Regions from separate parts of the Arthrobacter sp. V1I9 genome, predicted to be linked through region 2. Evidence: riboswitches for the same ligand, from Rfam matches in the RefSeq annotation. Region 2 holds a riboswitch; each other region holds the start of a gene.
The links. Region 2 has a riboswitch for S-adenosylmethionine ahead of QFZ70_RS06285 (aminotransferase class V-fold PLP-dependent enzyme). Riboswitches for the same ligand answer to the same signal wherever they lie in the genome.
Positions count from the first base shown of each region.

Region 1 (9,622 bases), 1.2 Mb from region 2:
CCACCTCGCCGGGAAGCGCCCGCGCCAGCTCCCGTGACTGGGACGGAAAGTAGAGCCGGTCCGAGTCCACGGCGGCCACAAAGAAGCGCGCACTGGCACAGGACAGGGTCTGGGCGAGCGACCCCCGTCCCCGGCAAATGTCGTGGCTCATCAGCGCCTCGGTGATCGCGATGTAGCTGTTCGCATCGAACCGCTGGACCAGCTTGGTGCCCTGGTGGTCCAGGTAGCTCTCCACCTGGTACCGCCCGCGGGCAGCCAGCTGTTGCCCCTGGAGCGGCGATTCGGGGGCCTGCGGCTCACGGCCGAAGCGTCCGTCCAGTTCCCGCGGGGAGCGGTACGTGATGTGGGCGATGCGCCGGGCCAGGGCGAGGCCCTGCTCGGGGGCGGGTCCGTTGTAATAGTCACCGCCGTTGAAGTTGGCGTCCTGCCGGATGGCGAGTGTCTGCGCCTGGGCGAAAGCGATCTGCTCGGCGGTACTCGCGGCGCCCACGGAGATCACTGCGCAGCGCTGCACACGTTCCGGAAACGTGACCGCCCATTCGAGCGCACGGGCGCCGCCCATGGAACCGCCCAGCACGGCAAACCAGCTCCCGATCCCGAGCTGGTCGGCCAGCCGGGCCTCGGCCAGGGTGCTGTCCCGCAGGGTGACCAATGGAAAACGTGAACCCCAAGGCTTTCCGTCCGGCGCGGACGACGACGGCCCGGTGGACCCGTAGCAGCCGCCCACGATATTGATCGACACCACGAAAAAACGGTTTGTATCTACCGGCGCACCAGGCCCCGCGAGCTGTTCCCACCAGCCGGGCTCCTCGGTGTCGCCCCGGGTCACGTGGGTGCTGCCTGTCAACGCGTGTTCGATCAGAACGGCGTTGCTGCCGTCCGCGTTCAGGGTGCCCCAGGTTTCATAGGCCAGAGTGACGTCCGGAAGGTATCCGCCGGCTTCCAACTCCAGTCCCCCGATGGAGGCATAACGGACAATCCCATGTTCAGGGACAGTTGTACGGGTGACGGTAACCGTCATGGCAAGACCTCTTCTACGCGCTTGCCCGCCGTCGAATGACCGGCAGGCCAGGTCTTCACCCGGGGCACCCCGCCGCGGAAGGAGGGTTGCCGGCCAGCAAGCCGGGGCTGTCACTGGCACTCATGACCTGGTTCGAGTGTACGAAACAGCCCCTGCCTGCCGCCAAGAGTGTGACTGGTTGTGACTTCCCCGGCTTGTGCCGCGTTGGGTGCCCTGGGTATCTCTAGGCGCCGGTTGCGTCCTTGGCCGCCCGGAAACCGGCTTCGAGATCTGCCAGGATGTCATCGATATGCTCGATCCCCACCGAAAGCCGCACCAGGCCCGGGGTCACGCCGGCCACCACCTGCTGCTCCGGCGAGAGCTGGCTGTGAGTGGTCGACGCCGGATGGATCACCAGCGAACGGACGTCACCGATGTTTGCCACGTGGGAGTGCAGTTCCAGGGCGTCCACGAAGCGCTTGCCTGCCTCCGCGCCCCCGGCGAGGTTGAACGAGACGATGGCGCCGGTCCCCTTGGGGCCGTACTTCCGGCCCCGCTCGTACCAGGGGCTGGAGGGCAGCCCGGCATAGGCGACCGATTCGACGTCGTCACGCGACTCCAGCCACTGAGCCACGTCCAGGGCGTTGGCCACATGCCGCTCCACCCGAAGGCTCAGCGTCTCCAGACCCTGGGCGATCAGGAAGGCGTTGAAGGGCGACACTGCCGAGCCAAGGTCTCGCAGCAGCTGCACCCGGGCCTTCAGGATGTACGAGAGATTGGCGCCCAGGGCGCCTTCGGCACCGAGGTCCCGGGCGTAGACGAGTCCGTTGTAGGTGGGGTCCGGGGTGTTGAAGCCGGGAAACTTTGCGGGGTCCTTGCCGAAGTCAAACTTTCCGGAATCCACGATCACGCCGGCGATGGCTGAACCATGGCCGCCCAAGTACTTGGTGGCCGAGTGCACCACGATGTCCGCGCCCCATTCCAGCGGCCGGATCAGGTACGGGGTGGACAGGGTGTTGTCCACGATCAGGGGCACGCCGGCCTCGTGCGCGACGTGGGACACCCCTTCGATATCCAGGACGTCCTGCCGCGGGTTGGATACCACCTCGCCGAAGAAGAGCTTGGTATTGGGCTGCACTGCTGCGCGCCACTGTTCCAGGTTGTCCGGGTCCGCCACGAAGGTGACTGATATGCCGAACTTCTTCAGGGTGTGGGCGAAGAGGTTGTAGGTGCCGCCGTAGAGGCTGGGGCTGGCCACGATGTGGTCCCCCGCCTCGGCGATGTTCAGGACGGCGAAAGTCTCAGCAGCCTGTCCGGAGCTGAGCAGCAGCGCCCCCAGTCCGCCTTCAAGGCTGGCAATCCGCTGCTCCACGGCCTCCTGGGTGGGGTTCCCGATCCTGGTGTAAATGGGGGCCAGTTCGGCCAGGGCAAAGCGGTTGGCGGCGCTTTCAGCAGTGGGGAACACGAAGGACGTGGTCTGGTAAATGGGAAGTGCACGGGCGCCCGTGGCGCCATCCGGCTCCTGGCCGGCGTGGATCTGGCGGGTTTCGAAAGACCATCCGTTGGACAACTAAGGCTCCTTTGACATGGGCCCGGCATGCTGGAAGCACCGCGGGCCGCGCTTGCCATCCGGCCGGTGCCGGACAGCCAGGTCCTCACCCGGGGCACCCCACCGCGGATGGAGGGTTGCCGGCCAGCGAGCCGGGGCTTGTCACTGGCGCTCATGACCTGAGCTCAGTGTAGGAACATGCGTTGATTGCCGGACAGGATTGTGACGAACATAGTCAGGAAGATTTCCTCGGCCCGGCGGGGGCTTAATGACGGTACACAAGACGAAATCCCAGTAAGGCTACCCTTAGCTGAGAGCCCGATCACAAAGTGCCAAGATGTTGCCATGCGCATGGATCACGTCTCTTACGCCTGTGAACACGATGGCCTGGCTGCCACCACCGAACGTATTTCCTCTGCCCTCGGCGTTGAGGCAGTGAAGGGCGGGGTACACCCGCGGTTCGGAACCCGGAATATGATCATCCCGCTAGCGGGACACAAGTACCTCGAAGTGGTGGAGGTCCTGGACCACCCCGCTTCGGACAAGGCTCCCTTCGGGCAGGCAGTGCGTGCACGGTCTGCAGCCGGCGGCGGCTGGATGGGCTGGTGCGTCGAGGTTGACGACCTGGCCCCCTTCGAAGAACGGCTCGGGCGGTCCTCGGTCAACGGCAACCGCAAGTTTCCTGACGGCCGCGAACTGGTCTGGAAGCAAATCGGCATCCTCGGTTTGATCGCCGACCCGCAGGTTCCCTACATGCTCAAGTGGGAGGGCGACCCGTCCCTGCACCCGTCCAACGCGTACGACAGCAACGTCAAGATGAGCTGCCTGACTATCGCCGGTTCCGCTGCCCGCGTTACTGAATGGCTGGGTGAGCCGGTGGAGAAGCCGCTCGAAGACGTAGCCGTGGAGTGGGTGGCACCGCACGGGACCCCCGGAATCCTTTCGGTGACGTTCGAGACCTCCAACGGAGCTGTGACGATCTAATCCTCTCCCTGGGCCCGGGCAGCTTTGCCCGGGCCTCGGCATGGGTAGGTGCTGCAGACTGCCCTCCTAAGCTTCGGCCGCCATCAGCAGGTGACAACGGCGTCACCCGCTGATGGCGGCCGAATCCATTTCTTGTGAAGCACCAGTTGCACACCAGCCCCCGCTGGAATGCCAGACCCCCTTGTCATGATGGGTTTATGGGCCGCCGTGACGTACGCGGACACTGCCTGGCGTTGTCTTGCCGTCTCCTAGCCCAGTCCTACGGCCTTGCCAAAGAGGCTGAACCCAACGAATGCCACGATATCCAGCAGGGCGTGAGCGATCACCAGGGGCATTACCCGGCGCGTCCGGGTATACAGCCAGGCGAAGACGACACCCATCACCACATTGCCGATGAAGGGCCCGAAGCCCTGGTAGAGGTGGTAGCTGCCGCGCAGCAGGGAACTCACCATGATGGACAGCGGCACGCTCCAGCCGAACTTTGCGAACCGGTCCAGCAGGTATCCCACCACGATGACTTCTTCGACCACGGCATGGCGCATGGCGGACAGGACCAGCACCGGCACGGTCCACCAATAGGCGTCCAGCGCACTGGGAATAATCGCCGTGGTGATTCCCAGCGCCCTCCCTGCGGCATACAGGCCGAGGGACGGGATGCCGATCAGCGCAGCCAGCCCCAGCCCCTGGAACAGGTCCCGGCCCGGGCGCTCAAAGTTGAATCCGAGCTTCCGGAACGCCGAACCCGCGTTGCTGCCGTCGCCGGATACAGACTGCCTGTTGTCGGTAAGGAAGTAGATCACCAGCAGCACGGGCACCAGCGCGAAGATGATGTCCAGCAATTGGTAGGTCAGGTCGAAGTACTCGCGGGTGCTTTGGGAGCGGTTAAGTGTTGAGGTGCCTTCCGCCAGCGGTGCCCGGGTCATCTTGTCGAGGAGCTGCACCACCGAGTAGACGGCAGACTGGCCCAGGGAGAGACCTAAGACGATCCAGACTTCGATCCGCAGACGACGGCGGGAGGGAACCAGCATGTACCCATCTTGCCTGCAGTTTCTGGAACCGGCCTGATTGGCCTGCCGAAGTACCGGGGCGCCGCTAATGGTGTTCAGCCGGCAGCCACAATCACTTCCGTGCCGTTAGCCTCAAAGGCAGCCTTGTCCCGGGCCGAAATGCCCGAATCCGTAATCAGGCGGGTGAAGTTGTAGCCGTCCATGGTGGCGAAGGCGCGCACCCCTACCTTGGAGGAGTCAGCCAGCACATAGGAGACGCGCGCCCTGCTGGCGAGCAGTGCGTTCACCGAGGCTTCCCCCTCCCCCGTGTTGGTTGGCCCGACCTCCGGGTCGATGCCGTTGACGCCGATGAAGGCGATGTCCAGCACCACCTTCTGCATGATGATGTCCGTGTAGGGCCCTACGAGTTCGTAGGACCGCGGATTCAGGATGCCGCCGGTAACCATGACTTTGATGTTCGGCCGCACTGCCAATTGCCCGGCGATGTTGATTGCATTGGTTACCACCGTGAGAGTGGACTGGTTGGAAGGCGCGTTGAGGTCCTCGCGGGTGGCCAGGATCTGTGCCAGCGCGGTACTGGTGGTGCCGCCGCAGAGGCCGATCACCGCCCCGGGGGCAATCAGCGCAGAAGCCGCCAGGGCAATCTGCTCCTTGGCCTCGGCGTGGTCGTCCCGGTTGTACCGGCCCGGCAGGTCGTACGCGAGCGCACCGGTGGTGGCGCCGCCCCGGGTCCTGGTCAGCAGCCGGCGCTTGGCCAGGCTGTCCAGGTCGCGCCGGGCGGTGGCCGGGGAGACGTGGAGGGTGCTGACGATCTCTTCGACCTCGACCTGGCCGGTTTTGGCGAGGATGTCGAGGATGGCCGTCAGTCTGTCGGTGCGGGTCATGCGAGGGCCTCCAGCTACTTCCGCCACCAGCTTCGATGACGCTTTTTGATCATAACAGAGAGCTAATGATCATCTAACGTCAGTTATGCTGGCGCCCCTTATCTGGCCCGCTTCCCCGCTCGCCATACAGCGTACGTCAGGGGCATTCCCGGCCGGTACGCAAGGTGACTAGCGGACGGTGCGTTGAGCAGGTGGAGGTCCGCACGGTGTCCGACGGCGATGGAACCCACCGCACGAACGCCGTCGGCGTCTTTTCCGGAGTCCTTGCGCAACGCAAGGGCGCCGCCGTAGGTCGCTGCCCGGACGGCTTCATGGACGCTCAGGCCCATCTGCAGCACCGCCGTGGTCACGCAAAATGCCATGGAGCTGGTGTAGGACGTGCCCGGATTGCAGTTGGAAGCGAGTGAAACCTGAACCGCGGCGTCAAGCAGCGCCCGTGCGGGCGCGAGCGGCTGGCGGGTCGAGAGGTCACAGGCAGGAAGGCACGTCGCCACGGTGCCACGCCGCCCGGTTCCGGTGGCAGCATCCCAGCCTGTCCAGGTTCCGGCGAGTGCGTCCACGTCCTTGTCCGCGAGGTAGTTCACGTGGTCCACGCTCGCGGCTTCAAGTTCCACTGCGAGCTGTACTCCCGGGCCTTCGCCGAGCTGGTTTCCGTGGACACGAAGCCCCAGGCCCGCGTCGCGGCATGCCAACAGCACCCGGCGGGACTGCTCGGCGGTGAAGGCGCCTTCCTCACAAAACACATCGGCCCATTGCACGTAGGGCCGGACGGCAGCCAGCATCGGGCCGCGGACGAGGTCCGTGTAGTCATCCGGGTCCTGCCCCGCGGGCACCAGATGCGCTCCGAGGTAGGTGACCTGGTCGGCGACAGTCGAGGCGATGCGTGCGCTCCGGGTCTCGTGTTCAACGTCCAGGCCGTAGCCCGTTTTCGTCTCGATGTAGGTGGTTCCCTGCGAAACCGCTTCGTCAACGCGGGACAGGGCCAGGCGGGTGAGGTCGTAGTCGGATGTTGCGCGGGTGGCGTTCATTGTGACCGCGATGCCCCCTGCAGAGTAGGACTCCCCGGCCATCCGTGCCTCGAACTCCGCCGTTCTGTCGCCGGCGAAGAGCAGGTGCGTATGGGAGTCCACCCAGCCGGGGAGCATGGCGCGGCCACCCGCGTCGACGGCGTCATCCGCTGCAGGAGCATCGGCCGCTGCGCCGATCCACGAGATCCGCTCCCCCTCGATCACCACCGCGGCGTCCCTCAGTACACGGTGCTCCAGGTCCTGCGTCATCAGCTCGGCGATATTGGTGATCAGCGTACTCATACACCCATTCTTCAGCGCCGTACTGACCAGCGGGTTGCCGCCAGCGCCTGTGCTGTCCGGGATGCCGGACTGTCATCGGCGGCGTGGGCCGTCCTGTTGACGGATTGGTGACCGGCGAGGATTTGCCCGGCCGCCAGATCCGCCATCGCGGAGGACGTCTGGAAGCCATAGCCGCCCTGGCCGGCGAGCCAATAGAAGCCGGGGGCTTCGGCGTCGAATCCGGCCACCGGAACGCCGTCGGCCGCTTCTGTCCGTAACCCCGTCCAGGCCCGACGGACGTCGGTGATGCCCAGCGTGGTCACCTGGTTCAGCCGGGCCACCAGTCGTTCCACGTCCCCGGGCCGGGGCTTGGCGTCCTCGGGCCCGCTGGGCACTGTCTCGGACGGCGAGATGAGTACCTCGTCGCCGTCGCGGCGGAAGTAGAACGTGTTGTCCGCCGCGGCCACCATGGGGCTGTGCTCCGGCAAAGGGCGTTCGACGGCGGCAATCGCCGCGGTGCGCCGGTACGGCTGCAGCCCGAGCTTCTCCACGCCGCTGATGACGGCGAGTTCGTCCGCCCAGGCACCGGCGGCGTTGACCAGGACGCCCGCCCCGAATGCCTCCATGCCGGCGCCCACCTGCCAGCCGGAGCCGACACGCTGCGCGGAATGGACCCGCGCGCCCGTCATGATGTCCACCCCGGCGGCCAGCGCGCGTTGCCGGTGGTCCGCCAGCAGCAGGGGCGCGTTGCAGCCAAAGGAGCCGGTATCCAGGCCGGCGGCCATGAACGAGTCCGGGACCAGTGCCGGGCAGAGTTCCAGCGCCTCGGCGTGGGTGATGGGCTGCATGGAGCCGCTGGCTTCCGCGGCCACCGCCTCCTGACTGCCGATCAGCATAAAGCTCCGCGGTGTGAGCACCGGTCCGGGCAGCTCAGCATCGCGGGCTGCGATCAGCTCGAGGGTCCGGACGGTGAGTTCCTGGACCACGGGCGGGCCGAAGCTGGGGATGAGCTGGCGGGCGGAGCGGGAGGACGTGTGGTACGCCAGCTCCTGCTCCGCCTCCACCAGTGCCACGCTGCAGTTGCCGGCCAGGGCCGAGGCCAGGGAAAGCCCGGCGATGCCGCCGCCAACAATCAGGACATCGTAATGTGCTGCCATGGCACCATCCTTGCAGAGTCAGGCGCGGACTGTGGCTGCCCTCACGCTGCCACCTCGGCGCGGCTGGCGACGAAGGCACGAACGCACGTTTCGACGTCGTCCGCTGAGTGTGCAGCCGAAAGCTGCACCCGGATCCTGGCTGCGCCCCGCGGAACCACGGGGAAGCTGAAGGCGGTAACGAAGACGCCGTGCTGCAGCATCCGGTCCGCAACCTTGGCGGCGAGCACGGCGTCGCCGAACATCACCGGAACAATGGCATGCTCACCTGGCAGGAGGTCAAAGCCTTCCTCGGTCATCCGGCGGCGGAACAGTGCGGCGTTGTCGAAGAGTGCGCGGCGCAGGTCCGCCGAGGTTTCCACCAGGTCCAGGGCCTTGATGGTGGCGGCCACGATGGCCGGTGCCAGCGAGTTCGAGAAAAGGTAGGGCCGGGCCTTCTGCCGGAGCATGGCCACCACTTCCGCGCGGCCGGAGACGTACCCTCCGGATGCCCCGCCCAGTGCCTTGCCGAAGGTGCCGGTGTAGATGTCCACCCGGTGCGACACCCCGGCGTGCTCCGGCGTGCCGGCCCCGGTTGCTCCCATGAAACCGACAGCGTGCGAGTCGTCCACCATGACCAGGGCGTCGTGCTTTTCGGCGAGATCGCAGATGGCCTCCAGCGGCGCCAGGTACCCGTCCATGGAGAAGACGCCGTCCGTGACGATAACCTTGCGGCGGGCACCCTTCGCCTCTACCAGCTTCGCTTCCAGGTCCGCCATGTCCTGGTTGGCGTACCGGTAACGCTGCGCTTTGCACAGGCGGATGCCGTCGATGATGGAGGCATGGTTCAGGGCGTCCGAGATGATGGCGTCATCCGGTCCGAAGAGGGATTCGAAGACACCGCCGTTGGCGTCAAAGCAGCTGGAGAACAGGATGGTGTCCTCGGTCCCCAGGAACCGGGAGACGCGGGCTTCGAGTTCCAGGTGCAGGTCCTGGGTGCCGCAGATGAACCGCACGCTGGCCATGCCGAAGCCGCGTTCGTCCATGGCTGCCTTGGCGGCATTGATGATGTCCGGGTGGTCCGCCAGGCCCAGGTAGTTGTTGGCGCAGAAGTTCAGCACGTTGGCGCCCTGCTGTCCGATGATGCCTGCAGTGATGTGGCTTGACTGGGGCGAGTTGATGCTGCGTTCGGTCTTGAAGAGTCCCGCAGTGCGGATGTCCTCCAGCTCGGTGCCCAGCTGGTCCTTGATCGAGGTGTACATGGTGTTCCTTAGAGTTGGGTCCAGTCGAGGACAACTTTTCCGCCTGCGCCGCTGCGGGCAAGGTCGAAGCCCTTCTCCCACTGGGTGGCAGGGAGCGTATCAGTAACGACGGCGGAGACGCCCGCATGCAGCGCGGGGTTGGACGAGAGCATGGCGCTCATGGCGTACCAGGTCTCGTACATTTCGCGGCCGTAGATGCCTTTGAGCGTGAGCATGTGGGTCACCACCTTGCCCCAGTCGATGGTGATGTCCTGGCTGGGCAGGCCCAGCATGGCGATCCGGCCGCCGTGATTCATGTTGTCAATCATCTCCGGCAGGGCGGTGGGGTGGCCGGACATTTCCATCCCGATGTCAAAACCTTCGCGCATGCCCAGTTCGCGCTGGGCGTCGCGGACGCGGGTGGTTGAGACGTCGATGGCAAGGTCTGCACCGAGCTGCCGGGCAAGGTCCAGGCGGGGCTTCGAGACGTCAGTGATGGCGATCTTGCGTGCGCCGGCATGGCGTGCCACGGCGA
Region 1 covers NZ_JAUSYU010000001.1:2,481,006-2,490,627, forward strand. Annotated here, with positions in the region: gene QFZ70_RS11735 (homoserine O-acetyltransferase) at 1-1,021, opposite strand, end outside; SAM riboswitch class IV at 1,034-1,149, opposite strand; gene QFZ70_RS11740 (bifunctional o-acetylhomoserine/o-acetylserine sulfhydrylase) at 1,245-2,570, opposite strand; SAM riboswitch class IV at 2,614-2,729, opposite strand; gene QFZ70_RS11745 (VOC family protein) at 2,895-3,533, shown strand; gene QFZ70_RS11750 (CPBP family intramembrane glutamic endopeptidase) at 3,782-4,561, opposite strand; gene QFZ70_RS11755 (DeoR/GlpR family DNA-binding transcription regulator) at 4,636-5,424, opposite strand; gene hutI (imidazolonepropionase) at 5,523-6,734, opposite strand; gene QFZ70_RS11765 (FAD-binding oxidoreductase) at 6,746-7,870, opposite strand; gene QFZ70_RS11770 (glycine C-acetyltransferase) at 7,912-9,108, opposite strand; gene tdh (L-threonine 3-dehydrogenase) at 9,117-9,622, opposite strand, start outside.
Region 1: it holds a riboswitch for S-adenosylmethionine, as region 2 does, so the genes downstream of both, QFZ70_RS11740 (bifunctional o-acetylhomoserine/o-acetylserine sulfhydrylase) here and QFZ70_RS06285 (aminotransferase class V-fold PLP-dependent enzyme) in region 2, are expected to answer to the same signal.

Region 2 (9,622 bases):
AGATCAAGGACTTGAAAGCCAAAGCCGACGCTGCCCTCGAGCGGGAGAAGATTGCCCGTGACGAAGCGGCGGAGAAGAAGGAACAGGTAGATAAGCTAATCGCCGATACCAGCCGCCTTGACGCTCAACTGCAGGCAGCCAAGCCTAAGATCCAGTCGCAGTTGGCGGGTGTTCAGGCCAGCCAAAACGCCGTTGCCGCCGAAATCAAGGAACGCGACCGAAAGCTGCGGGAGGCCTGGGAAGCCGAGCAGCGGAGGCTGGCGGAAGCCGCCGCAGCCGAGCATCGCAGGCAGGCGGAGGCCGCAGCCGCCGCCGCTGCTGCTGCGGCAGCAGCACGCAACCAGCCGCCACCGCCCGTGCAACCTTACGTGCCGCCCGCACCGCCCGCGCCCTCAGTCGGTTCGCCGTCTGCCTTCGGCCTACGGCATCCCTTTGACGGAAGCGTCCCGATCACGTCCGGGTTCGGCTGGCGTGCCACCCCGCCAGGCACCATCGACTTCTATGGACAGGGCGGCTACATGCACACGGGGCTGGACTTTGGCGCAGCCTGCGGCACGCCTGTCTACGCCGCCGCAGCGGGCGAGGTCTTCAGCTCCGGCTGGAGCTCAGCCGACGGCGGAGGCTGGAGGGTAAAGATCTCCCACGGCCTGATGGAGGGCAACACGCTGAACACCATCTACTACCACAATGCCAGCATCGTGGTATCGAACGGACAGCGGGTCTCGCAGGGGCAGCTGATCGCCTACTCCGGCAACACGGGCAACTCCACCGGCTGCCACGCCCACTTCGAAACCTGGCTGAACGGCAACGCCGTGGATCCAATGGGGCTGCTCTAAGCCGCATAACCCTGCCGTACACTGGTATGACTCCGCGCCGGCTGGCCCGGAGGACATCCTATTTTTACCTGAGGAGCTTTCCCTTGCCTAAAGAAAGTGGCCGTAAAGTGGTGGCCACCAACCGCAAGGCCCGGCATGACTACCACGTGCTGGACACCTACGAGGCTGGAATCGCGCTCATGGGGACCGAAGTAAAGTCCCTGCGCGAGGGCCACGCCTCCATGGTGGACGGATTCTGCACCTTCTACAACGACGAGCTGTGGATGGAAGCTATCCACATCCCGGAATACAACCAGGGCAGTTGGACCAACCACGCAGCCCGCCGCCGCCGCAAGCTGCTGCTGCACCGTGAGGAACTGATTAAGATCTCGCACAAGGTGCGTGAATCGGGCTACACCATTGTGCCTTTGCAGTTGTACTTCGTTGACGGCCGCGCCAAGGTCGAAATCGGCGTGGCCCGAGGCAAGCGCGAGTACGACAAGCGCCAGACACTCCGTGAGCAGCAGGACAACCGGGAAGCGCAGCGCGAAATGCGGGAGCGCAACCGCCGCCGGTAGGCTGGAATGAATTTTCCGGGGGATGCGTTATAGTGGGTAGTCCGGCAGGCTCGCCCGCTGGTTTGGTAAAAGAATATGGGGATGATCGGTTTCGACGATGTTAGTCGCGACAGGTGAAGCGGGCCGAGGATGCAGAATTATCTCGTAAACGCTTTCTGCAAACCAATAAGTGCCGAATCTAAGCGCACTGACTTCGCTCTTGCTGCTTAACCAGTAAGACAGTCCGTCAGCCCGAGGTTGCTATCGCCCCGGATCCTGGCGTCATTTAGATAGCCACTGCTGTTCACCTCCGTCATCGGGGTGAACGGGACTCCTAGATGACTGGGCCCGGATCAGCCAGCTGTTTGCAGCATGGCTGGGGCCGAGAAAATCCGACGCAAACTGCGCCCGGAGAAGCCCTGACAACACGACATCGGACGGGGGTTCAATTCCCCCCATCTCCACATTTGTGGTGAGTCGGCGCATCCCTCGCGGATGTGGTGGCCTACCAGATAACACCCCGGTCTTCGGACCGGGGTGTTTTCCTTTGCCCCCGCAGTCCTGGCCGCTTTAGGCCCCTGGCGGCAAGGCTTGGCGGCTCGTTCACCCATGGCGTAGCACAGCCGGGACTAGCGGCACGGCTTCGATCGTTGTCTCCGGTAGGACCCGGACGTCCTCGCCTCCGGGATTGGCTACAACCAGGAGATGCCCCATGAACCAAGGGAGTGAGCCAGCCGCACCGGTGCCCGACGACGACGCCTTGGACTCGTATTCGCAGACAGTCATGCGGGTGGCTGAGACGGTAACGCCGCACGTCGCGGCCATCGAAATGACCAGCACCCGCCGGAACAGCCGGTTCCGTGTGGGAGCAGGTTCCGCAGTCCTCTTTACCGAGGACGGTTATCTCCTCACGAACTCCCACGTGGTGGCCGGCACGAATAAGGGCCATGCCGCGTTTGCCGACGGCAGCCGGACTGATCTGGAACTCGTGGGGGTGGATCCCTTGTCGGATCTCGCCGTGGTCCGCGGGAAAGCACCGAGAGTGGCTCCTGCCCGGTTCGGCGACGCCGAGACGTTGCGTGTGGGCCAGCTGGTTATCGCAGTCGGGAATCCGCTGGGGCTGGCAGGATCGGTCACGGCCGGAGTCGTGAGCGGGCTGGGCCGTTCCATTCCGGTCTGGGCTGGCGGCAACCGGAGGGTGATCGAAGACGTCATCCAGACCGACGCTGCCCTCAATCCAGGCAGTTCCGGCGGCGCCCTGGCAGACGCGCACGGGAGGATTGTGGGCATCAACACCGCAGTGGCCGGCGCCGGGCTGGGCCTTGCCGTTCCAATTAACACGACAACAAGGCGAATCATCTCAGCCCTGCTGAATGACGGACGGGTCAGGCGGGCCTACCTCGGTGTGGTGAGCACCCCGATTCGGTTGAACGCCAGCGCGGTGATCAGGACGGGCCAGCGGGACGGGCTCAGGGTGGTGGAGGTGCTGGCCGGATCACCCGCAGGCCGGGCGGGCCTGCAGGCCGGCGATATCATCCTCACCGCCGGAAGCCGCGCCCTCAGCAACGCCGAGAGCCTGCAGAAGCTGCTGTTCTCCGATGCGATCGGGCAGCCGCTGCAGATCAGGGTGCTGCGGGACGGCAGGGAAGTGGACCTGGTTGCTGTGCCGGAAGAGATGCAAACAAACGGGCAGTGAAGCTACCGGCGTTTCTTCAAGTGCGCCACCGGGTCTTGGGCACCTTCAGCGTTCTTCGACTTCTTCTCGGCGCGTTTTTCCTTGATGGTCTTGACCGGCTTCTTTGCCAGGTTCTGATGGGGTGTTTTGTCCGGCATGGCGCGCTCCTTACAACGAGGGACAGGCTTTGTCCCTCTTCGTAAAATACGCCTTTTCCGCCCCCAATGTAATGGCCTGAAAGGGCGCGCGGTCAGTCCGAAACAGGCACGTCCGCGATGCCTACAAAACGCGTGCCGACGCCGTCGAACTCACTGCGGACGTAACCCTCGCGCACGCGCGGAACGTCCTCGGGATCGTGGTGGCCGCACACCACGTAGGTAAAGTCCGGCCACCACTTCTTGGGGCGCGCTGCTTCCTCGTAGCCGCAGACCGCGCACTCGAGATGGACCCAGACGGGCCGCTTGCCGGTGCGGTTGGCGCGGGACTGGACCAGCCAGGGCGGCGGGTTGTCCAGGATCTCACCGAGGTCGGCCTCGGTCATCCACTTCGGAAGGCCGTGGCGCTGGGCCATTTCCATCGGTACATCAAGGGCAATGGCCGCGTCGCGTCTGTTAATCATCACCATCCACGATACGGGAGCCCGCCAAATCGCCCCCACCGGGTCAGACAGCCAGGGCAATCCCGGCAGCGGCAGCCCCAAAGCCGAGGACCAGATTGGCGGCCACATTCAACACCGCGGAGCCGAACCGCGCCTCACTCAGCAACCGCACTGTCGCCGTGGTCCACGAGCTGAAGGTCGTCAGTCCGCCTGCCAGCCCGGTGGCCAGTGCGGTGTGCCATTCCGCGGCCAGCCCCAGCCGTACGGTGATGGCGTGGGTGGCGCCGATAATGAAGCACCCTGCGGCGTTCACCAGCAGCGTGGCCCAGGGCCAATGCAGCCTCGCCTTGGCCCCGGAACCGCCTGAGGAACCGACCACCGGGCGCGCCGTCCGGATGGACGCGTGATGGGCAAACCAGCTGTCCACGGCGAAACGAAGAAGAGCGCCGGCGACGCCGAACAGGCCCACCAGAGCAGCAGTCATCACGGCGTGCTACCCGCGCCGGGACCAATAACCCCGGCCACCACCTTGCCGAACCGCCACCCCAATCCGGCGGCGGCCAACCCAAGAAGCAACGACAGCACCAGGTAGGCCACCGACACCAAATGCTCCCCGGCCCGGGCCAACTGATCCGCCGAAAACACCACGGCGGAGAACGTTGTGAAGGACCCCAGCAGTCCCGGCCCGAGCCCTGCCCGCAGCCAGAATGCTGTGTGGGGCCGGGACATCCAGATGGTTGTCAACGCTGCCAGGACGAAGCTGCCGCCAATGTTGATCCACAGCGTGGCCCACGGCACCGACCCCGGAACATCAGGAAACACGAGCCCCAGACCGTACCGCAATTCGGTGCCGAGGAGGCCTCCGGCGGCAACAGCAAGCCAGGCGCGTCCCGCCGGCGTGCCGGCTGGTTTCATTCAGCTGTCCCCAAGCAGACAGCCCGGATGGGGCTGGTCGCTGTGCACCCACAGGGCAGAGGTGATCTCACCCGCGAGGTCGTAGTCCCGGGTCCTGCCCGAATTCCTGATCCGCACCACCAGCGCGCCGCCGAACGGTTTGCGGCCCACCACCTCCACCTCGGCGTCGAGGTCAATCTCTTCCGCGGAAAGGTACCTGAGCAGGTCCGGGTTCTCGTCGCTGATCCGGGTGATCCTGCCGGTGTGCCCCTGGTCCAGCTCGCCCATCAGGTGCGCGCGGGGCATCAGCACTTTCCCGTCGGCGGTGGGGATGGGATCGCCGTGCGGATCACGCTGCGGGTTTCCGAGTATGGCCGCCACACGCTCAATAAACGTGTCCGAGACGGCGTGCTCCAGCAGTTCGGCTTCATCATGGACCTCGTCCCAGCTGTAGCCCAGTTGCTGGACAAGGTAGGTCTCGATCAGGCGGTGCCGCCGCACCATGGAAAGGGCCAGCCGGACACCGGCATCGGTCAGCGTGATGGCGCTGTAGGGCTTATGGTCAACGAGTCCCTGGTCCTTCAGCTTGCGGACCATCTCGGACACCGAGGAATTAGCGACTCCCAGGCGCTGGGCCAGCTGGGAGGACGTGATGGGCTTGTCCTGCCATTCCGTGAAGGAGTAGATGACCTTGACGTAATCCTCAATGGAGGAGGAGGGCGCGCTGGTCTTCACAGCCCCAAGCCTACCCTTTGCCCGTTCTCCGTCATGCTTTGAAGGCCCGCCACGTGAGCGTCAGGTAGGGCAGTTCGAGCTCTTTATCCAGGCTGTGGCCCAGGTGGTCGTGGAGGTACCAGTCCAGGTTGGCCAGCACCTTCGCCCGGATGGTTTCACCGGCTCGCAGATAATAACTCCGCGATTTGGTGAGCTCCACCAGGTCGGTGGTGGTGACGCGGTCCTGCCAATGGGTGACGTGGCCCTCGAGCCCCGTGAACTCGGGTCCTACGTGCGGCCGGAAGCCGGGCTTGTACACGTCCCCGGCGTGCATGATCCGGGAGAGCCGGTGGACCCAGGGAACGGATGTGTCCAGCTGGTTCCAGATCAGGCCCAGCTTCCCGGCCGGACGGAGGACGCGCGCAAGTTCGGTGCTCGCCGCGAGGGCGTCGCACCAGTGCCAGGCCTGGGCCACGCTGACGACGTCGAAGGCCCCCGCGGGCAGGCCGGTCGCCTCCGCGGTAGCTTGGATCGCCGTGGCAGCGGGATAGTGCGCCCGTAACTGTTCGAGCATGTCCGCAGAGGGATCGAGAGCGGTGACCGACATGCCCCTGTCCAGCAGCAGTTCGGTGAACTTACCGGTGCCGGCACCGGCGTCGAGCGCATCATGGGCGCCCGGGGGCACCAGCCATTGAGCTGCTTCGTCCGGATAGCCCGGACGGACCTGCTGGTAGTGCCGGCCGCCGTCCTGGAAGCTCTGGCCGAGCTCCCGGCGCCGTCCGTGATCAAGTTTGGGGCCACCCCGTACCACGTGTGGCCTCCTTTGTCTGATGCCCTTGGGTATCCTTCGAATCTACCGCACACGCCCTAGAGGCAGGAAAGCAGGCAGTGTCAGCAAGGCAGGACGGCGTCGGCAGCAATCAGTCGTCGATGCAGGGGGCAGCCCCGGCAGTTCCCGGCGTGTTGGGTGCCCAGTGCGGATAGGTCCGGGTGTCATTGGCGGGAACCCAGCGTCCTGCGTCCACCACATAGTCCCACCCCAGGCCGTTGCGGCGCAGCGACTCGATGCCCGTAAGAAGCCGTTCTGCGTCCTCAAGGCGCGAACCGACTCCAAAGCTGGCACGGAGGGAACCGGATGGGAGCCCGAGCCGCTTCAGCAGCGGGTGCGCGCAGAAACGGCCGTCCCGCAGGCCAACGCCGTGCTCGGCGGACAGGTACGCGGCTACCAGTCCGGCGTCATAGCCTTCCACGGAGAAGTTGACCACGCCGATGGTGTCCGTATCCGGGTTGGTGTCCTTGAAGATCTGGTGGACGGTCACCCCGTCGATCTTCTGCAGGCCCTCCACCAGGAAGGAACGGATGCCCGACTCATGGGCATGCCACCGGTCCAGGTCCAGCCCGGCGATCACCTGCGTGGCGCGTGCCAGGGTGGCTGCGCCCAGGACATTGGGGGATCCGCCCTCGTGGCGGGCCGGGCCGGTGGCCCAGCTGACGCCGTCGAGCCTTGCTTCCTTGACGGCGCCGCCACCGGCGAGATGGGGCGTTCCGGCGTCGAGCCAGTCCGGGCGGCCCACCAGCACACCGGCGCCGAACGGTGCGTACAGCTTGTGGCCCGAGAAAGCGAGGTAGTCCACGCCATCCGCGGCGATGTTGACACGGCGGTGCGGCGCCAGCTGGGCTGCGTCCACCACAATGCGTGCGCCGTGTTCGTGAGCGAGCGTGGCCAGGGCCCGGATGGGCAGGATCTCGCCGGTGACGTTGGAGGCGCCGGTGACGGCCAGCAGGCTCACGCCTCCCTGTTCCAGTTCGGCGCGCACGGACTCGATGGTGCCGGGGATGGTGTCGGCGGCAACGATGCTGCGGTGGGGGACGCCCTGCCACGGCAGCAGGTTCGCGTGGTGTTCAATGTCCAGGTACAGGACGTCCCCGTCGGGCCGTCCGTCCGTTGCTGGCAGGCAGCCTGCCAGCAGGTTGAGGGAGTCAGTGGTGTTCCGGGTGAAGATCACGGAATCGTCCGGGCGGCCGCCCACGAACTCCCGGACGATGTTCCGGGCATTCTCGTAGACGGACGTGCTGATCTGGGACGCATAGCCGGCCCCGCGGTGGACGCTTGCGTAGAACGGCAGGATCTCGTTGAGGTAGGCCGAGACCAGGGAGAGGGCGGGAGCGGAGGCGCCGTAGTCGAGGTTCGCATACCGGACGTGGCCGCCGGAGATCAGCGGTGCCTGGATTTCAGCGCCGGTGACAGCCGCAAGCGGCCGGCCGGCGACGGCGCGGCGGGCATCAAAGGGGGCAGCGCCGTCAGGCTGGACTGTTTCAGGCTGGGCGGCGGCGTTGGGGGAGACGGTGGCAGTAGTCACAGAGACCTCACTTCGAAAGGACTCCCTGTACCGGGAATCCGCGCTTGCCGCATCCGTTCCGGACCGGCCTGGTCGTCACCCGGGGCACCCCACCGCGGTTGGAGGGTTGCCGGCCAGCAAACCGGGGTTTCGCGCTGGCACTCGTGACCTGCTTAAGAGAGTAGGACATGGGGCAGGAAGGTTTGAAGCCAGCTCGAATGTTAAGCGCTTTGTTACGCACCTGCCGATAAGTGCTGCTTTGGCCGAATAAACGACGGCGGGCGCCTCCTTTGGGAGGTGCCCGTCGCCGATTCTTCGATGAAGGTGTTAGAGAAGGTCGTCCAGGTCCGGGTTCAACCGGCGGAGCACCTCGGAGTGCAGGATGGAATTAGTGGCCAGCGCGTTGCCGCCGAACGGCCCGTCCTCGCCTTCCAGTGAGGTGAAGCGGCCGCCCGCTTCCACCACAATCGGCACCAGTGCCGCCATGTCGTAAAGGTTGAGTTCAGGTTCGCAGGCAATGTCCACGGAGCCTTCCGCCACCATGCAGTAGGACCAGAAATCGCCGTAAGCCCGGGTCCGCCACACGTCCTCGGTGAGGCCCAGGAAGTTGTCCAGGTTGCCGCGTTCCTTCCAGCCGCCCAGGCTGGAGTAGGACAGCGAAGCGTCGGACAGGCTGGCGACGTTGGAGACACGGAGCCGGGTGGCTGCAGCCAGCGACCGGCCCATGTAGGCTCCCATGCCCTTGGCCGCCCACCAGCGCTTGCCCAGGGCGGGTGCGCTCACCACCCCAACAACGGGCTCGCCCTCATCCACCAGGGCAATCAGGGTGGCCCAGACGGGGACGCCGCGGACGAAATTCTTGGTGCCGTCAATGGGGTCGATGATCCAGCGGCGGGACCCGTGGCCGGTGCTGCCGAACTCTTCCCCGAGTACGGCATCACGCGGACGGGAACGGGACAACTGGCCGCGGATGGCTTCTTCTGCGGCCTTGTCCGCGTCGGTGACCGGCGTGAGGTCAGGCTTGGTCTCCACCTGGAGGTCCTGGGCCTTGAAGCGGCTCATGGTCTGGTCATCCACGGAATCTGCCAGGACGTGGGCCAGGCGCAGGTCATCGTTGTAGCTTGAAGCAGGTTGGATCATGGTTCCAAACTACCGCCTGCGCGCTGATCTGCTGGGAGATCGGCACCGTCAGTTGACGCTGCCCAGCTCCTTTGTCTCCTGCGCATCCAGGCGCGGGTCAGTGCCCAACAGGCGGCGCAGCGAGGCCAGCCGCGCTTCCCCGGTGGCACCCGCATGGCCACCGCCCACCCACGCGTCCAGCCCACAGTTCACGGCGGTGGCTGTGTGCTTGCAGCCGCGTTCGCAGTCATCGATGCCGGGGGAGAGGTCCGGGAAGGAGCGCAGGATCCGGTCAGGATCCACGTGAGCCAGGCCGAAGGAGCGGATACCCGGGGTATCGATAATCCAGCTGCCCACAGGAGCGTCCGCCAGCCTTAGCGCCAGCGCCGACGACGACGTGTGGCGCCCGCGCCCTGTCACGGCATTGACGCCGCCGGTGGCCCGTTCAGCCCCGGTCAGCGCATTCACCATCGTCGACTTGCCTACGCCTGAATGCCCCAGCATGACAGTCACTTTTTCATCCAGGTACCCCCGGAGCTCGGCCACGGCATTGCTGTCGAGGCGGGCGGACAGGCCGTCGTCAGAGCGGGCGTCGATGCCGGAAGCGCTGGAATCGGCTGTCCGGCTGATGATCACGGGGAAGTCGAGGTGTGTGTAGTTGGACAGCAGCTCCGCCGGATCCTTGACGTCCGCCTTGGTGACCAGCAGGATCGGCTCGATCCCGGCGTCGTACGCTGCCACCAGGGCGCGGTCGATGAAACCCGTGCGTGGTTCGGGGTTGGCGGCGGCCACCACGATCACCAGCTGGTCTGCGTTGGCAACCACAGCCCGCTCCACCGGATCCGTGTCGTCAGCGCTGCGGCGCAGCAGGGTCCGGCGGTCCTGGATCTTGACCAGCCGGGCGAGGGTGT
Region 2 covers NZ_JAUSYU010000001.1:1,326,039-1,335,660, forward strand. Annotated here, with positions in the region: gene QFZ70_RS06235 (M23 family metallopeptidase) at 1-836, shown strand, start outside; gene smpB (SsrA-binding protein SmpB) at 920-1,393, shown strand; RNA gene ssrA (transfer-messenger RNA) at 1,471-1,839, shown strand; gene QFZ70_RS06250 (S1C family serine protease) at 2,085-3,068, shown strand; gene QFZ70_RS06255 (hypothetical protein) at 3,071-3,205, opposite strand; gene QFZ70_RS06260 (hypothetical protein) at 3,298-3,666, opposite strand; gene QFZ70_RS06265 (CrcB family protein) at 3,710-4,129, opposite strand; gene QFZ70_RS06270 (CrcB family protein) at 4,129-4,560, opposite strand; gene QFZ70_RS06275 (metal-dependent transcriptional regulator) at 4,561-5,274, opposite strand; gene QFZ70_RS06280 (class I SAM-dependent methyltransferase) at 5,306-6,064, opposite strand; gene QFZ70_RS06285 (aminotransferase class V-fold PLP-dependent enzyme) at 6,174-7,613, opposite strand; SAM riboswitch class IV at 7,649-7,762, opposite strand; gene hisN (histidinol-phosphatase) at 7,920-8,732, opposite strand; gene QFZ70_RS06295 (ribosome small subunit-dependent GTPase A) at 8,781-9,622, opposite strand, start outside.

Region 3 (9,622 bases), 1.3 Mb from region 2:
GGTATCCTCGCGGGCACCTCCCAGGGTGCCTTGTTCGCCGCCGCCAAAGCGGCCGGCTGGGAACTGGGGTACGGTCCGCTGGAGCCCCAGGACATTTTGGACGCCGACGCTGTCTGGCTCATTTCGAGCGTGCGCCTGCTTGCTCCGGTGAACAGCATCGATGGCAAAGACGTGGGCACCCCGGCGGTGCAGAAAGAGCTGACCGCGGAACTGAACGAGCTGTTTGCCAGCATCGCGTAGCGGTTTCCACTGCCGCAGTACCGACCGCCGCCGGGCTTCCTTCGAGTAGCTGCCGCACTTCCCGCCGCTAAGCGGGGGGAGCTTTTGGCTGCGCGATCAGCTGCGCTTCGAGGCCGGAAAGCAGGATGGTGATGCCCTGGTCCAGCTCAGCCTCGCCGTCATATTCGGCGAGCGCCGGAGCCAACGCACGGAGATGGGGAAACTCTTTGAACGGCAGCCGGTGCAGCCCTAGCCGAAGCAGCACTTCATTCTCTTCGGGGTCAACCACGAACTCCTGCAGTTCGTTCAGAAGGTGGCCATAGAGGAACCCGTAGTAGGCCCTATAGACGTGGAGGGCGTCGGCAGGGCTGAATCCGGCGCCAATCAGCAGGGCGAGAATCTGCTCCAGCGGGCGCAGGGTGCCCAGCGGGCGCAGACCCAGCGGAGTGGAGAGCGGCCTCGTCACCAGCAGCGGCACCACGTTGGGATGTTCGAGCGCGAGCCGCCGAAGGTTATGCGCGATGTGCCGAAGCTGGGCTTTCCAGTCGGGGTCCTCCGGGTGGATGGGCAGTTCGTTGAGAACGAGCTCCGAAACGCCATCGAGCAACGCCGCCCGGTTCTCTGCGTAGCGGTAAAGGCTCATCGGATCCCGGCCCAGCTCCTGCCCCAGCCGGCGCATGGTCAGCGCGTCAAGGCCTTCCGCGTCCACCAGCTCCAATGCCTTGTTGAGCACCAGATCACGGTTGAGCCGCTCCTTTGGGGCGCGGCCCTTGGCAGGGCCGGGGGTTTTCGGGGAGGGCATGATTTTTCCGTTCTGGAGCCGGCGGCAAGCGTTCTGGAGAGGGTATCTCCAAACGCTTGCTGTATATGTAGTCTACGGGTAAAGTCTACATTGTAGTAAGGGCGTTGACACCGCTCAATCCATCGATTCCAAAGGTCTCGATCACCCCTCCGTGGCCCCGTGCAGGGCATTGAGGATTTCGCTGCTGTAGCCGAACGGCGGTACACACGCACTTAGCGAAGGGACGCCGTCATGGCACATTCGCAGTTCGATCTTTTTCTCCAGGAAGCCACCCACCTCGACCAAGCGTCCGACCACAGCCTCAGCGGTGACCGCCTTTATGGTCTCTACACCAGCTGGTGCTTCATCAACCAGCAGGCACCCGGAATGGAAGCCGCCTTCTGGGCAGGCATGAAGCACAGGATCAGCCCGAGCCATAACGGCCTGCGGATGAAGGGTCCGGCCGCAGCCGACTACATCCTGGCGAGCTGCCCCGGGATCGTATAAACGACATCAAAGGAAAGGCGTGAAGCGCCCCCCAGCGGGCAGCCCTTCACGCCTTTCGTTTGCTCCAACAGCTGGGCGGCCGCCCCGCTCAGTTACGGAACATGACGACGGCGGCGATGCGGTGCCGCGCGCCAAGTGTTACTTTTTTGGGGAGTAATGAGTACCGGCGTCAAGCCCTGACTGGCCGGTCGGCAACCCTCCTTTCGCGGCGGGGTGCCTCAGGTGAATACTCGGCATATCGACCGAATCGTGTTGCAAGCGTGAAAGAAGGAGATCCGTCGTGTCTGACGCACCTGCCCCTGAAGAAAGACTCTCCTACCGGCTCGTTACCGGGCCCGATGACAGGTCTTTCTGTGAACGGGTTTCGACCGCCCTGGCCGAGGGCTATGTGCTTCACGGCAGCCCTGCCGCCACGTCCAACGGCGGCAAGGTGATTGTTGCGCAAGCCCTGGTTCTTCCGGCAGCCATCGCTTCCGCCGATGCAGCAGTTGCTACCGCCGTGGATGACCTCGAATCCGCGGGCGACGACCTTGAGTTCGACGGCGAGGGCCACGCATGAGCTACGCAGGAGACCTGACGCCCCAGGAGGCATGGGACAAGCTGGAGCAGGGCGCCATCCTGGTGGATGTGCGCACCGAAGGCGAATGGGCCCACATCGGTATCCCGGACACAAAGGCCACCGACAACGATCCGCTGTTCATCCAGTGGACGTTCCCGGGGGGCATCCCCAACCCGGATTTTATTACTCACCTGACGCAGCAGGCGCCGGAGGACGCTTCGGCCGAACTGGTATTCCTGTGCCGCTCGGGGCAGCGTTCCATCGCGGCCGCCATTGCTGCCACCCGGGCCGGCTTCACCTCCTACAACGTGCTGGAGGGCTTCGAGGGCGAACCCGACCGGTACGGCGAACGCACCGTCAACGGCTGGAAGAACCGCGGCCTGCCCACCAATCTCGGAAAGAACTAAGTGACCTTTAACGAAGACGCCGCCGGCTGGAGCCCCGACACCCAGGCCGTCCGTGGCGGACTTGACCGCACCAATTTCCAGGAAACCAGCGAGGCGGTGTTCCTGAACTCAGGGTTCGTGTATGAATCCGCGGCTGCGGCAGAGCGCGCTTTCACGGGCGAGGACGAGCGCTTTGTGTACTCCCGCTACGGCAACCCCTCCGTGGCTACCTTCCAGGAGCGGCTCCGCCTCCTCGAGGGCACCGAGGCGTGCTTCGCGACAGCGTCCGGCATGTCCGCCGTCTTCACCGCCCTGGGTGCCCTGCTGGCTGCCGGCGACCGCGTGGTTGCCGCCCGCTCGCTGTTCGGTTCCTGCTTTGTGATCCTGAACGAAATCCTGCCGCGCTGGGGTGTGGAGACAGTGTTCGTGGACGGCCCGGACCTGGAGCAGTGGCGCGATGCCCTGTCCCAGCCCACCACCGCCGTCTTCTTTGAGTCGCCGTCCAACCCGATGCAGGAAATTGTGGACATCGCCGCTGTCAGCGAACTTGCGCACGCGGCAGGTGCCACGGTGGTGGTCGACAATGTCTTTGCCACTCCCCTGCTGCAGCGGTGCGGAAAGTTCGGCGCGGACGTGATTGTCTACTCCGGGACCAAACACATCGACGGTCAGGGCAGGGTGCTGGGCGGCGCCATCCTCGGCACCAAGGAATTCATTGACGGCCCGGTCAAGCAGCTTATGCGCCACACCGGCCCGTCGTTGTCCCCCTTCAACGCCTGGGTGCTCACCAAAGGCCTTGAGACGATGGCCCTCCGCGTCAACCACTCTTCGGCTTCAGCCCTTCAGCTGGCCGAATGGCTGGAGCAGCAGCCTGCCGTGAGTTGGGTAAAGTACCCGCTGCTGAAGTCGCACCCGCAGTATGAACTCGCCGCCAAGCAGATGAGTGCCGGCGGCACCGTTCTCACCCTGGAACTCGCGACGACGGGTGGCCGCTCGGGCAAAGAAGCGGCCTTCGCGCTTTTGGATGGCCTGCGCATCATTGATATTTCCAATAACCTTGGCGACTCAAAGTCCCTGATCACCCACCCCGCCACCACCACGCACCGTGCGATGGGTCCGGAGGGACGCGCAGCCATTGGCCTGAGCGACGGCGTCGTGCGGCTTTCGGTTGGTTTGGAGGACGTGGATGACCTGATTGGCGACCTCGAACAGGCACTGAAGCAGATTTAAAGTTTGGCTGGCGCTGCGTCCACACCGACCCCGGCAACCAGTCCTTCCCAGACACCTCCTGAGATCTTAGGGCTGGCGGACCCGCAACAGATCCGGAACCTCATCAACGTCCGGGAAATCCAAGGAGCCGCGCATCGTCACGTCTATTGCATGCTTGACCAGGGCACCAAAGCCCAAGTCCTCAGGCGCATAAGCGGTCAACGCCTTGTCCCGGACGCGGCGCTGTTCAGCTGCCCCCCGTACCACGGGCAATAACGTCCTCTACCCCCTGCCGGGCCAGGGCAAGCTCGCCCTGCTCCTGCAGTACCGGGGCGAGATAGTCCACCAGGGAACGCACTACGTCGGCGGCACGGGCCGGCCGGAAGGAACCGAAGTCCAAAAGCTCCCCGCTGAGCCCGTCGCTGCTCGCCTGCCAGGAAGCCATCCGCAAAAGTACGGTGGGCACCGGCGCGGGATCGACGCCCTCACGCCACTCACGGCCCGCGGTCTCCACAAGCGCCCGGACAAGAACAGCAATGAGGGCCGCATCCTCGGCCCGGAGGCAGACGTCGGCAACACGGACCTCCACAGTGGGGTGGTTCCGGGACAGTCGGGCGTCGAAGTAGATCATCCCTTCGTCCAGCATCACCCCGCTGTCCAAAAGCCGGGTAACCACCCGGCGATAGGCAGAATAGGTTCCGTAAATACCGGCGGGACCCGCCGTCGGCCAGCGGTTCCACGCCTGGGTACGGTAGCTTTCAAAACCAGTCTGAAGACCGTTCCAGAACGGCGAGTTCGCACTCAGTGCCGTGAGGACCGCAAGCTTGTCGCGGATTCGGTCCAGTACAGCCACGCCCTCGTCCTGGGACTCAATATAGGTATGGACGTGGAAACCGCAGGTCAGTTGCTCCTGGGCAGTCAGGCCAAAACGCTCCAGCATCCTGGCATAGCGCGGATCTGGAGTGGTGTGGCTGGCCAGCCCAAGGGGTGAGGTGGCCAACGCAGTCACCCGGGCATTATTCTTCCTGGCAGCCTTGTCAGCGAGCGCCCGGCCGGCCCGGATCTGGTCCAGCAGCACACCGTACTCCAGGCATGGCCGCGTCTGCGTCTCAATTTGCTCCAGCTTGAGTTCGGCACTCAAGCCCATCTCGTCGTCGTCGTAAACGGTTTTGTCTTCCGTTTCGAGATCCCGAGGGTCATCCGGAGCGTCATCGGCAGCCAATCGGCGGCCCGACAGGAGAGCATCAGCAAGGGCAAGCGGCTCCCCGCTCTCCGGATCAACGATCAGGAGTTCTTCCTCAACGCCGAATGTTCGCATACTCACATTCTGCGGCAGGCGGGCCCCTTTTGAAGGCCCCCATGGCTTCATGACGAAGCGTGAATGTTCAGTCCTGGAAGTACTCCACTTTGGCGCCGATAGCGTTCAACCGCTCGGCGAGTTCCTCATATCCCCGTTCGATGACGTAAATGTTCCGGAGTTCGGAGACTCCCCTGGCGGCCAGCATGGCCAGCAGCAGGCATGCTGCCGGGCGCAGGGCCGGCGGACAGCCGACCTCTGCTGCGCGCCACTTGGTGGGGCCGTTGACGTAGATCCGGTGGGGGTCCAGCAGCTGAACCTGTGCACCCAGCCGGTTCAGCTCCGTGAGGTAAATGGCCCGGTTTTCATAAACCCAGTCGTGAATCATCGTCTGCCCGCTGGCGTTGGCGGCAATGACGGCGAAGAAGGGCAGGTTGTCGATGTTCAGGCCCGGGAAAGGCATCGGGTGGATTTTGTCCTCCGGCGCGTGCAGCTCCGAAGGCTTGGTGGTCACGTCCACCAGCCGGGTCCGGCCGTTGCGGGCCATGTACTCGCCCGATATCTCCAGCTGCTGGCCCATCTGCCCCAGCGTGGCCAGCTCGATTTCCATGAACTCGATGGGCACCCGGCGGATGGTCACCTCAGAGTTGGTCACAATGCCGGCGGTAATGAGGCTCATGGCCTCGATGGGGTCCTCGGACGGGAAGTACTCAATCTCAGCATCGATCATGGGACGCCCGGTGATCTTCAAGGTGGTGGTGCCGACGCCGTCGATGGTCACGCCCAGCATCTGCAGGTAGAAGCAGAGGTCCTGCACCATGTAGTTCGGGCTGGCGTTGCGGATCACCGTTGTCCCCTCACGGTGCGCCGCTGCCATGATGGCGTTCTCGGTGACAGTATCGCCGCGCTCCGTAAGCACGAAGGAACGGTCGCGCGTGTCAGCAGAAGGGGCCTGTACTGCATAAAAACCTGCAGTTGCTTCCACTGTGAGTCCGAACTGGCGCAGTGCCTGCATATGCGGCTCAACAGTGCGCGTGCCCAGGTCACAGCCACCCGCATACGGGAGGCGGTACTGCGAAGACTCGTCCAGCAGCGGCCCCAGCAGCATAATGACGCTGCGCGTGCGGCGGGCGGCTTCAACGTCCATCGCCTCCAGGTTAAGGACGGCAGGCCTGCGGAGCTGGAGGTCCGAATCGTTGAGCCAGGTGCACTCGACCCCGATGCTGCTGAGCACCTCAACAATGCGGTTCACTTCCTCGATGCGCGCAAGACGCCGAAGAATAGTGGTCCCCCGGTTGATGAGGCTTGCGCACAGCAGCGCGACGCCGGCATTCTTGCTGCTGTTAACGTCCACGGAGCCGGAGAGCGTGCGGCCGCCCTCCACCCGAAGGTGTGTCATCTGGGGTTTTCCCACGTTGACGATGCTCCGGCCGAAGATCGTCTCAAGGCGCTGGATCATTTTCAGGCTCAGGTTCTGCTTGCCCTGCTCCATCCGGGCAATGGCACTCTGGCTGGTCCCGAGCTCGGCGGCCAGCTGGCCCTGGGTCCAGCCCTTCTCGCCCCGGGCATCCCTGAGCATGGCGGCAACGTGTTCGGTAGTTTCCTGCGTCATGCCCATAAATATATCACAAATGAGCTACGTAATAGCCGCCCCGGCCCGTTCAAAGCCATTTGGAGAGCGTTTACCCACTACATGCGATAGCGATGAGCTGCCAGCTTTGTTGACCTTGCCTGCCTAACCGGAGGAAACTGGATAGACCCTCTTACTTTCGACGACGACGGAGGTGACAGTGCGCCGAACTCGAGAGGTCCGGGTAACGGCTCAGCTGGCCGCCCTGCTGTTCGCTGTCCTGCTCCTGCTCCCTGCCGGGCCCGCGTCCGCGGCGCCCTCTCCGGGTGAAGGCCGGCAGTCCACGCTGGGCAACGATGTCTCCTGGCCCCAGTGCGAAAATCCCCTTCCCGCAGAGCCGGCTTTTGCCATCGTCGGCGTCAACAACGGGTTGGCCAACAACACCAACCCTTGCCTGAGGGAACAGCTCGAATGGGCGGAAACCTCATCCGGCATTACGCCCCAGCCGAAGGTGTCCCTTTACGTCAATACCGCCAACCCTGGAAGCAGCGGCTCGTGGTGGCCCACCAGCAACGAATACCCCATACTATCGGCCGTCCATAACCCCTACGGCTCCTGCGAGGAAAACGACTACGGGAAAGCCTGCGCTTACATGTACGGCTACGCCAAGGCCTACGACGACGCCTACATCCGCGGGATCACCAACCCTTCGGACTATTTTTGGTGGCTGGACGTGGAAACCGAGAACAGCTGGTCCACCACAGACAAGGATGCGAACCGCACTGTACTGGAGGGCATGACGGACTTCTTCCACAGCATCGACGTCAAGGGAGTCGGGATCTATTCAACCGGTCTTCAATGGGGCCGGATCGTGGGTACCGTCAGCAACTCGAGCAACCTCTATTCGCTGCCAAGCTGGCTGGCCGGGGCGCGCTCCGTCGCCGGGGCCAAAGCCAACTGCTCAGACCCGCCGCTGACCGACGGCGGTGAAGTGGCTCTTACCCAGTTCGTTTCCAGGAAATTCGACTACAACCACTCCTGCGACTGAGCTCCGGCGTCCACCAGTCAGCTCCCCAGCCACACCATGTTCCACGTGCCTGCCCAGATTGCCGCAGCAAAGGCTGCACCCGCCATCAGCACGCCACCACTAAGAACCCACGCGTCCAATCCGCTGTACGTGGATTCCCGCGCCCATGTCCGCTTTCCGCCGCCGAAACCCCGCGCCTCCATGGTGACGGCCAGTCTTGAAGCACGCCGGATGGCTTGAACCAGGAGCCCGAAGCTCTGCCCCAGCGTTGCCTTCAGCCGCTGCAGGGCACTGCCGCGGGAACCAACGCCGCGGGCACGGCGGGCCATCCCAATGGTCTGCCACTCCTCCGCCATCAGCCCCACCAGGCGCATGGCGGCCAAGGTTCCCAGCACAAACCGGTGCGGAAGGCGCGCCTTTTGCGCCAGCGCGTCGGCAAGGTCAGTGGGATCGGTGCAGCTCATCAGCAGCACCGCCGGGAGCGCAATTGCCAGGCCACGAAGCATAAACCCGACCCCCAGTTCCAGCGAGCCTTCGCTCATGGTCCAGATGCCGACGTCGATCAGCGTCTTTCCGCTGTCCGCCGCCAGGATGGAGGTGCTCCAGCCGCCGACGGCCGCGGCGAGGATCAGCGGCCACCCCCGCTGCCACAGCAGCGTCAGGGTGAGCCCCGCCAACGTGAACAGCAGGAACTCAAAGGCCAGCGCCACGGAGGCGGACACCCAGTCGATGGACAGCGCCAGCACGGCCGTGATCAGGAAGACGGCGGCGAACTTGCTTAACGGGTTCGCTCGGGTCAGCAGGGCGTGGTTGCCGCGCAGGTTCAGCTCCTGCCTCATGGCGCCACCGCCGCTGCCAGGCGCAGTTCCGTTCCGCCCAGCGCGGCCGTAAATTCGGCGTCATGCGTCACGGACACCACGGCGGTGCCGGCGTCCAGGAGTTCGGACAGGAACGATGCCAGCTCCGCCCAGGTGTTGGCGTCCTGCCCGAAGGTGGGTTCATCCAGGACCAGGACCTGGGGATGCGCGGCCAGGACTGTAGCCACCGAGAGCCGCCTCTTTTCGCCGCCCGAGAGCGTATACGGATTTGCGTCAACGAGTTCGGTGAGCCGGAGCCGCTCCAGCAGTTCATCCACCCGGTCCTCGCCGTGCCCAAGATGCCGCGGGCCAAAGCGCAGTTCGTCCAGCACGTTCCCGGTGACAAACTGGTGCTCGGGTTCCTGGAACACCGTGCCCACGCGCTCGATCAGCTGCTCCGCCTTCCATTTAAACGGGTCAATGCCCGCACCGCGACTTAGCGCCAGGGTGGCGGAAACCTTGCCGTCGACAGGCTGCAGCAGCCCTGCGAGGGTCAGTGCGAACGTGGATTTCCCTGCGCCGTTGGGCCCGGTAATGGCCAGGGCCTGCCCTGCCCGGACCTGCGCGGAAATGCCCTGTTGCACCGGCACGGGCGCAAGTTTGCGAAAACCCTTGCGGCGGGCACGTTCCCGCGATACGGCAAGTTCCTCGGCGGCAAGCAGCAGGTCCCCGTTGCCGGGAGCAGGATCCGCCGCACGCAGACGCGTAGCCGGAACGTGGCCAGGCACCCAAACCCCGGCCGCCATAAGCATGCTCCGGGCTTCCCTGAGAACCTGGTCCGGCGGCCCATCCAGCAGCACGGCAGGATCCGTCAAAGAGCCGGGCTGCAGCACCACGATCCGGTCCACCAGGTCCTTCCAGACAGACACGCGGTGCTCCACCACCACCAGCGTTGCCCCGGTTTTGTCGAGGCAACGGCCAACGGCGTCACGCACCTCCACCACCCCGGCGGGATCCAGGTTGGCCGTCGGCTCGTCGAGGAGGAGCAGCCCCGGCCGCATGGCAAGGATGCCCGCGAGCGCCAGCCGCTGTTTCTGCCCGCCGGACAGGGCCGACGTCGGGTGGTCCAGCGGCAGGTGGGAGAGCCCGACGTCGTCCAGCGCCTCATGCACGCGGGCCCAGATGTCGGCGCGGGGCACGGCGAGGTTCTCGGCGCCGAAGGCGACATCGTCACCTACCCGCGAGAGGACCACCTGCGTCTCCGGGTCCT
Region 3 covers NZ_JAUSYU010000001.1:70,803-80,424, reverse strand. Annotated here, with positions in the region: gene QFZ70_RS00365 (aminodeoxychorismate lyase) at 1-240, shown strand, start outside; gene QFZ70_RS00360 (TetR/AcrR family transcriptional regulator C-terminal domain-containing protein) at 308-1,021, opposite strand; gene QFZ70_RS00355 (hypothetical protein) at 1,253-1,507, shown strand; SAM riboswitch class IV at 1,660-1,774, shown strand; gene QFZ70_RS00350 (DUF1737 domain-containing protein) at 1,788-2,066, shown strand; gene QFZ70_RS00345 (rhodanese-like domain-containing protein) at 2,063-2,473, shown strand; gene QFZ70_RS00340 (O-succinylhomoserine sulfhydrylase) at 2,474-3,682, shown strand; partial or broken gene QFZ70_RS00335 (glutamate--cysteine ligase) at 3,749-4,979, opposite strand; gene QFZ70_RS00330 (UDP-N-acetylglucosamine 1-carboxyvinyltransferase) at 5,047-6,570, opposite strand; gene QFZ70_RS00325 (hypothetical protein) at 6,749-7,576, shown strand; gene QFZ70_RS00320 (energy-coupling factor transporter transmembrane protein EcfT) at 7,594-8,394, opposite strand; gene QFZ70_RS00315 (ABC transporter ATP-binding protein) at 8,391-9,622, opposite strand, start outside.
Region 3: it holds a riboswitch for S-adenosylmethionine, as region 2 does, so the genes downstream of both, QFZ70_RS00350 (DUF1737 domain-containing protein) here and QFZ70_RS06285 (aminotransferase class V-fold PLP-dependent enzyme) in region 2, are expected to answer to the same signal.